2 linked regions of the Candidatus Kuenenia stuttgartiensis genome follow. The main gene of each other region encodes a partner of the protein of the gene in region 2 in a complex. Links are inferred from orthologs where the notes say so. Each region holds a gene or a part of one and is shown on either strand. Other genes may lie near its edges.

Evidence for each region.
Region 1: the proteins of mnmE (region 2) and mnmG are in contact, whole or in part, in a solved structure (PDB 9HIP), measured with the Escherichia coli proteins. The link is inferred for Candidatus Kuenenia stuttgartiensis from one-to-one orthologs.

The regions. Positions count from the first base shown.
Region 1 is NZ_LT934425.1:2,387,047-2,390,099, forward strand. Bases 150-3,053 are described here. They hold mnmG (tRNA uridine-5-carboxymethylaminomethyl(34) synthesis enzyme MnmG), read right to left. Parts: upstream 2,557-3,053; coding sequence 742-2,556; downstream 150-741. Other genes in these bases: KSMBR1_RS10965 (molybdopterin oxidoreductase family protein), read right to left, coding at 150-703; rny (ribonuclease Y), read right to left, coding at 2,560-3,053. Outside these bases: more of KSMBR1_RS10965, read right to left, coding at 1-149. UniProt on the Escherichia coli protein: NAD-binding protein involved in the addition of a carboxymethylaminomethyl (cmnm) group at the wobble position (U34) of certain tRNAs, forming tRNA-cmnm(5)s(2)U34.
Region 2 is NZ_LT934425.1:1,609,533-1,615,276, forward strand. Bases 1,394-4,270 are described here. They hold mnmE (tRNA uridine-5-carboxymethylaminomethyl(34) synthesis GTPase MnmE), read right to left. Parts: upstream 3,597-4,270; coding sequence 2,190-3,596; downstream 1,394-2,189. Other genes in these bases: KSMBR1_RS07360 (deoxycytidylate deaminase), read right to left, coding at 1,712-2,188; yidC (membrane protein insertase YidC), read right to left, coding at 3,677-4,270. Also shown: nrdD (anaerobic ribonucleoside-triphosphate reductase), read right to left, coding at 1-819; transcriptional regulator NrdR, read right to left, coding at 871-1,341; more of yidC, read right to left, coding at 4,271-5,368; KSMBR1_RS07375 (Trm112 family protein), read right to left, coding at 5,368-5,547. UniProt on the Escherichia coli protein: Exhibits a very high intrinsic GTPase hydrolysis rate. Involved in the addition of a carboxymethylaminomethyl (cmnm) group at the wobble position (U34) of certain tRNAs, forming tRNA-cmnm(5)s(2)U34.

The DNA of each region.
Region 1 (3,053 bases), 780 kb from region 2 along the record:
CTTCTTTCAATAAAACATGGGCTATGGAGTTATTCAGCGCTACGTCCGTTCCGGGCCTAATCTGAAGATGAATATCCGCTATGCCGGTAGTTTCCGACCTGCGCGGGTCAACGACAATAACCTTTGCGTCGTTCTTTCTTTTCGACCTTGCTACCCTTGCGAACAGGGCAGGCACAGAGATGGCCATATTATTGCCGGCAATGAAGAACAAATCTGCCTGTTCTATATCCGCATAGCATGCCGGAGGGGCGTCTGCGCCGATAGTCGACATAAAGCCCATTGCCGAACTTGCCATACACAGACGGGTGCTGGACTCGATATTGTTGGAGCCAATGCATCCTTTTATCAGTTTATTCATGAGATAATACTCTTCCGTCGTACATGTTGCTCCGCTGTGAATGGCAATTGCTCCGGGACCATGTGTTTCTATGATTTCTTGAAAGCGGGAGGCGACATGGGTGATTGCTTCTTCCCAGGAAACAGGGGAGAGCTTTCCGTCCCGCCTGATCATTGGTTTTGTCAGTCTGTCCTCTGCGCAGAAAACGGGTACAGAGTTGGCGGGAAGGGTGCATATCATTCCATCGTTGGCCGGATGGCCTGGCATACCTTTAATTTCAATGATTTTCCCGTTTTCCACTCCGGCCATCAAACCGCAGCCGAAGCCGCAATAGGGGCATGTTGTTTTGTGCCATTGAATTGGCATAGTAATACGGTCTCCCTTGTTTTTATTTATTTCAATGATTACGTTCTTGCTTTTTTTGCGAGGTAGATCATAAGGATTGAGATATCTGCCGGTGATACCCCCGAAATGCGTGAGGCTTGTCCTAAAGATAGTGGGCGTATCTGTGAAAGTTTTTGGCGTGCCTCTCTTCTTAATTCTGTAATGTGTGAATAGTCCAGCCAATCCGGAATCTTGTGGTTTTCCATCTTTTTGAATTTCTCTATTTGGCTGTATTGGCGCTCTATATATCCCTTATATTTTATTTCAATCTCCACCTGTTCCTGCACATCTCCGGGCACGTTTTTTTCTGCAAGTTCGGAGTCTATTCCGAGAAGTTGATCAAACGTTTGTTCCGGGCGGCTGAGTATTTTTGCTAACGCGTCTTGCCCCGCCGTTTTATAATTCAGGTATGCAAGGGTTTCTGCAATGAGGCGTTCTTTTTCCTGTAATGTACTCCATTGCTGATCTGAAATGAGTCCGTATTTGTGCCCATATTTCATCAGTCGTCTGTCTGCGTTGTCCTGACGCAAAAGCAGGCGGTATTCCGCGCGGGAAGTAAACAGCCGGTATGGCTCCTCGGTGCCTTTTGTAACAAGATCGTCAATGAGTACTCCGATATATGCTTCTGAACGGTCAAGAATAAACGGCTCCTTTTCATGTATTTTCAGGGCGGCATTAATCCCGGCCATTATTCCCTGCGCAGCAGCTTCTTCGTAACCGGATGTGCCGTTGATTTGTCCGGCAAGATAAAGATTCTCTACCGCTTTTGTTTCCAGAGATAGTTTCAACTGTGTAGGCGGCACGAAATCATATTCTATCGCATAGCCATATCGAACTATTTCCGCCGCTTCCAGCCCTTCAATGGAATGGACTATTCTTTCCTGCACGTCATGAGGCATACTTGTGGAAATGCCGTTACAGTATATTTCCAGTGTATCGAGTCCCTCCGGTTCCAGAAATATCTGATGCTGCAGTTTGTCTGGAAAACGCACGATTTTATCCTCCAGCGAGGGGCAATACCTTGGGCCGGTCGTACTAATTTGACCGGTATAAAGCGGGGCGCGATTAAGATTGGACATGACAATTTCATGTGTGGTCTGGTTTGTGTAGGTTATGTAACAGGGTACTTGTGCACCGGATAATGTTTTTGTTGAAAATGAAAATGGCCGCGGATTTTCGTCGCCATGTTGTGGTTTAAGGTTTTTGTAGTTTATAGTGCGGCTGTTAAGACGGGGAGAAGTACCGGTTTTAAGTCTTTGTACTTCAAGCCCAAGGTCACGAAGGGACCCGGATAATCTTTCGGAAGAGAGTTCTCCGATCCTGCCGCCGCTCGTTATGTAGTTTCCGATGTGGATTACGCCTTTTAGAAATGTGCCCGTGGTAAGGATCACCGCCTTTGATTTGTATTGTAAACCACTCTGGCCGACAACGCCGGCGACCTTATTGTCTATGACAATAAGGCCGTCTGCAATTTCCTGTTTCATAAAAAGATTATCCTGGTGCTCCAATCTTTTTTTCATGGTTATCTGATAGGCTTTTTTATCGGCCTGGGCGCGTGGTGAATGTACTGCGGGGCCTTTTTTTGTGTTGAGCATGCGAAACTGAATACCCGTTGCATCAATCACCTGCGCCATTTCTCCGCCCAATGCGTCGATTTCTCTCACGAGCTGCCCCTTGGCAATACCCCCGATTGCAGGATTGCAGGACATTTGTGCGACTGTATCGAGGTTTATTGAGAGAAGGGCGGTATTCAGTCCCATGCGCGCCGAGGCTAAAGCGGCTTCGCATCCGGCATGTCCCGCGCCAACAACAATAACATCAAACTCCGTATGCATATGTTATTTCGCGCGTTCTACAAAGCGTGTTTCCCGAATAACGGTAACAATAACCTCTCCCGGATATTCTAATTGTTTTTCTATTTCGTTTGCAATGTCGTAACACATCTTTGCCGCGGCCTTGTCGTTTACTTTATCCGGACAAACCATGATGCGGACTTCTCTTCCCGCCTGAATGGCATAAGCGCTTTCTACGCCGTTGAAAGAGGTTGCAATTCCCTCAAGTTTTTCAAGGCGCTTGATATATTTTTCCAACGTTTCTCTTCTTGCGCCGGGCCTTCCTGCAGAAATCGCATCTGCTGCGCTTACCAAAACAGTGTAAACAGATTCCACAGGCCTTTCCTCGTGATGTCCGCCAATTGCGTTAATCACTTCATTTCTTTCATCGTAACGCTTTGCAAGATCAGCGCCTACGAGAGCATGTGTCCCTTCGGATTCAGACCCGGTTGCCTTTCCAATATCGTGCAAAAGTCCACATCTTTTCGCAAGGGCAACAT
Region 2 (5,744 bases):
AGAAGAGCAATATACTCTGGTCGGATATCCAAGGTCATGAAGATGTACCATCCCACTTAGATGTGCCTCAGAGACCTCTTTGGAAAAAACCTCCTGAAGCGCGTATTGTTTTAAAGTGTTTTCTGCAATTGCAAGATTTATTGCTTCCGGATTATTAGTGGCAATGTTGCTGTTTTCCTTATTTTTTGACAGTATTAACTCATCGAGATCATATTTGGGCATACCAAGCACGGCCTGTTTTTCCAGTTTTTTACTGTATCCACGCTCAAACAATTCATTATCCACCAGCTCCCGGATTAAAGACGTTGAAATACGGTTCAACCCTGAAGAAAACACCCTTTGCTCCACTACGCTTGCAATTTCTTCAGCAACCTCTCCGGAGATATCCGCCTCCTTTTCCAGCGCTACGGCGACTTTTCTTTTATCCCAGGGAAAAGTTTCGTCCTTTGTCTCCGTATCGACCATGAGAGAAACATCTGTAGTATCCACTCTTTTCTGGGATTGCTTTCTTACCCTCAGCGAATCACGAATTCTTGCCCTTTTGTCTCTATATATAATGTAAGCCTTCGCTGTTTTCGCATGCCCCGTCTCAATAAGTACCTTTTCCACCACGTCCTGGATATTTTCTATGCCCGGGGGATTTCCATTGTATTTCTTCGCCAAAAACATAGAAACCACTACAGCCAGTTCTTCTGCCAAAGCACGATCATTACCCCCAACAGCCTGCGCCGCCTTAAAAATCGCATCAGCAATCTTTTTTTCAACAAAAGGAGCTGTCCTTCCGTCTCGTTTTACGACATACTCTATCATATTACCCATATCTTTCCGTACCTCCTAACAGGTTTAATACTATAACTTGTAGTTGTTCTTTCATCGCATCTTCTTCTTGGTTCCCTGCATAAACGGTTTTAGCTCATCTATAAATTCCGAAATATCTTTAAATTCCCTGTATACAGAAGCAAAACGAACATAAGCAACCATATCAAGAATCCTTAATTTCTGCATTACCAGAGAACCAATAAAGTTTGCATTTACTTCACGGTCGAATTTGCTATATATTTCGCGCTCTATTTCATCAACGATATTTTCTATTATATCGGTAGAGACAGGCCGCTTCTCACACGCTTTCAGCAAACCATTAAATACTTTTTTCCGATCATACATCTCGCGCCGTCCATCTTTCTTAACGACACGCAATGGATTTTCTTCAACTCGCTCGTATGTAGTATATCGACGACCGCAGTCCAAACACTCCCGCCTGCGCTTAATACTTAGACCATCCGCTGTTGTACGAGAATTAATCACTTTGTCATTATCCGCTTTACAAAACAAGCATTGCATGCGCCCTTAACCTAACATGGAGAAGCCAGAACCAAACAAGCACGAAACACGAAAGACGCGCTCGTTTGGAATATAAAATCATTTTATCATTAGAATTCGTTTCGTATCCAGTATTTCGGGTTTCACTATTAAATATTTTAACAAAAACCGTTAAAGAAATTACTGATAAGGTACCAAAAACACATTTATAGCTATATATGTTAGTCTGAAGTATATATCATACAAGATATATGATGTCAAGAAGATTTACCAAAAAACCTGCTTTATTGATTTTCAAGCAAAAATAATTCAACGTTTTTACTGTATTATTGAGTTTAACACGTATACTATCGAGGACAAAAACTTTTTATTTTTGAAAGGCGTTTTGTTACTATTTTTCATCGCCCACAACAGGTTCTTCAAGCCCTGCAAAGTCAACCGGGACATTTGCCATATGAAGTATTTCTTTTGCAAGGGCATCGGGGTAATCGGAAATGGCAACAATACGCTTTATTCCGGCATTCACCAGCATTTTAGCGCACAAAGAACATGGACAGGTTGTGCTATACAAGGTTGCTCCCGAAATTTTTATTCCGTAGCGCGCTGCTTGTATAAGAGCATTCATTTCAGCATGAAGCCCCCGGCATAATTCGTGGCGTTCGCCAGGCGGCACTCTTAATTGTTCCCGCAAACAGCCAATTTCCAGACAGTGCTGAAGCCCGCTTGGCGCTCCATTGTAACCTGTGGCTAGAATATGTTTTTCCAAAACAAGAACAGCACCTACCTGTCTGCGCAGGCATGTTGACCGCCGCGCAACTTCTTTTGTAATCCTCAAAAAATATTCGTCCCATGAAGGCCTCTCGCGCATTTCACTTCCCAATACAAAATTCCTGAAATATTTTATCTAAAATATCCTCTGTCGTAATTTCACCTACTACTTCACCAAGAATGTCCACTGCCATTCTCAGGTCCATGGCAATAAATTCATCGCTCATAGTATCTCTGAAAGACGCTATCGCCTGTTCTATTCGTTCGTACGACCGTTGCATGGCGTCTTTTTGATAAACATTGAAAAAATGAAGTGTGTTTGATCGTTCTATCTGCCCGGCCAAAACTTTATCAAACATAAGTGTCTTTAATCTCTCCAATCCCTCGCCGGTTAATGCAGAAACATACACAACAGTATATTTTTTTACTTCTTCCGGCAGTTCAAAGGAAGAACTCTCCGGCATTAAATCGCATTTGTTGACCACCACAATTACATTATTGGCAACCTCACTATGATTTATTTCCAATGATTGGATATCCATTTTTTCATTACCGGCAAAAACAAGCAATAACAGATGTGCACTTTTCAAGGCACCTTGAGCCTTTTCTCTTGCTTGTAAAAAAACAGGTTCTCTTGCTTCATCGAAACCCGCTATATCTGTTAATTTAAAACACACGCTTCCTATTTCCAAAACTCCGGTAACCATATCCCGCGTAGTCCCTGGTCTGTCACTTACAATAGCTCTTTTCTCCCCCAGCAGCGCGTTAATCAAACTCGATTTTCCCACATTCGGTTTGCCATATAGTACCGTACGAATTTCTTCAGAAGATATTTTATCCGTCAACGGCTTATTCATTAGATTAACAATATCATTTCTAATATCTTCCATTTTGTTTATCATTTCCATCCGGGATATTAATTCAATGTCCTGGTCTGAAAAGTCAATGGACATTTCAATATATGTACAAAGGGAGGTTATTTTGTTTTGAATATCTTTAATTCGCAGAGAAGCATTTCCTGACAATTGCAAAATTGCCAAATCGAGTTCTGAATCTGATTGCGAACGAATGAGGTTTTTTATCGCTTCCGCCTGCGCAAGATCTATTCGTCCGTGCAAAAATGCTCGTTTTGTAAATTCTCCCGGCCGCGAAAGCCGCAAACCGTCTTTTAATCCTTCTTTTTTTTGTAAAATATATTGCAGAATCATTTCTCCGATTGGCCTGCCTCCCAAAGTGTGAATCTCCACGATATCTTCTTTTGTATAGGAATGTGGCTGCCTCATCACATATAAAACAGCAGGAATTTTTAATGACTCCGCAGGCAAACAAATACATCCTTTTATAGAAACAAATGTTTGTAAGTTTTCTAGTTTTATATTAGCAGAAGGAACAAATATTTCATGGATCGAGGGAATTGCTTCTGATCCGCTTACCCTGATCACTGCGTGAAAGGATCTGCCTGCTGGCGTTGCTACGGTAAGAATGGTATCCTGTACTTCAGGAAGCATATGATGTCACGGTTATATTAGGGATATTTTTTGCCTGTTGAATATTTAGCTATGGGAGCGCAAAAAAAGGGGGGATCACACTAAACTATTTTTATTTTTTTAATAGATTTTCTAATGAATAGGCTTTCAACGATGCTGAATATAGTGCTTGTTGTCCAATAAAGGGTAAGTCCTGAAGGCATTTTATATAAAATGAACGCAAACATAATTGGCATAAATGACATCATTTTTTGCTGCGCCTGAGCCTGTGGGTCAGTGGCTGGAGATTTCGGCGTTAATTTCATCTGAACAAAGGAAGCGCCTGTCATTATTATCGGCAGGATATTCAGGGTATTACCGAGAAAAGGGATGGTAAACGGCAAATACATCAGTGTGTCAGGCATGGAAAGATCATTTATCCAAAAAACAAAAGGTGCCTGCCTCATTTCAAAAGAGAGCTGCAGTGTTCTGAACAGTGCAAAAAAAACAGGCAATTGCAATATCATTGGCAAGCAGCCGCTCATTGGATTTACACCATATTTTTTAAACAACAACACCTGTTCCTGGCCTATTTTTTGCTTATTGTTTTTATATTTTTCCTTAAGCTGGTTAATCAGCGGTTGCAACTGTTGCATCCTAAACATGGAAACCTGGCTTTTTCTCGTTAACGGAAACAAAAGAGCCTTGATAATTATCGTTAATACTATGATGGAAATGCCATAATTGGGAATTACGTTATGAACAGCATTTAAAAAACCAAGGAGCAGTTTGCTTATGACATTTAACCACCCATAACTTATGATAGCATCCATGGTGCCATACTGACCCAAAACCTCTTCTTTCTTCGGGCCTACAAAATAGAGATATCCATGTCTGACGGACGTATGCGGAGCTATGTGTATTCTCCCCGTCTGCAAGCTGACCATAAAATCACCCTGTTCCGCCTTTTCCTCTGAAGGCATACCTTGCATATCAAATGCCTGAAGATGAACAGATGCTACCCATTCACTGGAAGCAGGCTTCAACACTGTGGCAAAATACTTATTCGTTGAACCCGCCCAAACAATGCCACGAGACTCATTTTTGGCAGGAAACCCTTTCGGTGCGGTGGATACTAATTTAATTTTATGGTTCCCCATATCGATGCCGACAAGCCCTGCAATATCTGTCGAAATTACGCCTTCGTGCGTAATCATGGAGGAGGCAATGATATCGTATGCTAAAGAAATTTCAGCGTCTGTATTGTTTTCCAATACAATTTCCATATCCACTTGGTATTTACCATCCGGTATGGAAACGGTCTTGATAAGATTAAGTCCGCTTTCCAGGCTTGTGCTAAACGAAATCCTTCCCTTGCTTCTATCCGTTATCCTGTATCTCTGTCTTTGGAAATCTGCCTTTTGATATATATAGCTTATGGCGAGGGGGCGATATTCCGTATCAGCATCTTTTATTAATTCTAAAGTATCTTTCGAATCCTGACTTTTAAAATCCTTTAGTTTAACCGATTTGAGCGCCGCACCGTCATTTATCCACACTGTTCTAATACATTCATTTTCAATCACCACTTCTTCTTCATGTATGTCCATCTCACGCAAAGTTTCCTGAGAAGGCAGCAACGCAGGAATGACCGTCCTTATTTCATTTTTTGTTTCGAGGCGTCGTTTTTCGGCAGAGAGTTCCTCTTGTGTTACCTTCTCTGTTTTTGGAGATAGCAAAGGCAGTATAATGGGGTAGTATAATAACATTATTACCCCGCAAATGATTAATGCAATCAGCGATTTTCTATCCATTAAGATTCCTTCTCTTTCGTTTCTGGCAACGCTGCTTCATCTATAAGCATAACCGGTATATCATCTTTTACAGGATACCTTCGCCCGCATTGCACACAAATAATCCTGTCGCCCTCCAGTCGAACATCTGTTTTGCACAGCGGGCATGCGAGTATTTCCAACAATTCCTTAGAAACCATAACCTATTATCTCCAAATGACATTTCAATGCCAAAAACATTTTTTTAAATACTTTTTAAGCAGCCGCAGCCAAAAATAAAACTCACATTTATGTCCGCGTGTTTATTTTTAGGCGGTAATACCTGCCTTACGAGACAAACAAAGAAGCAAAGATACTAACAAACTAACGAATTAAATTCAAATTAAAACTATGTATG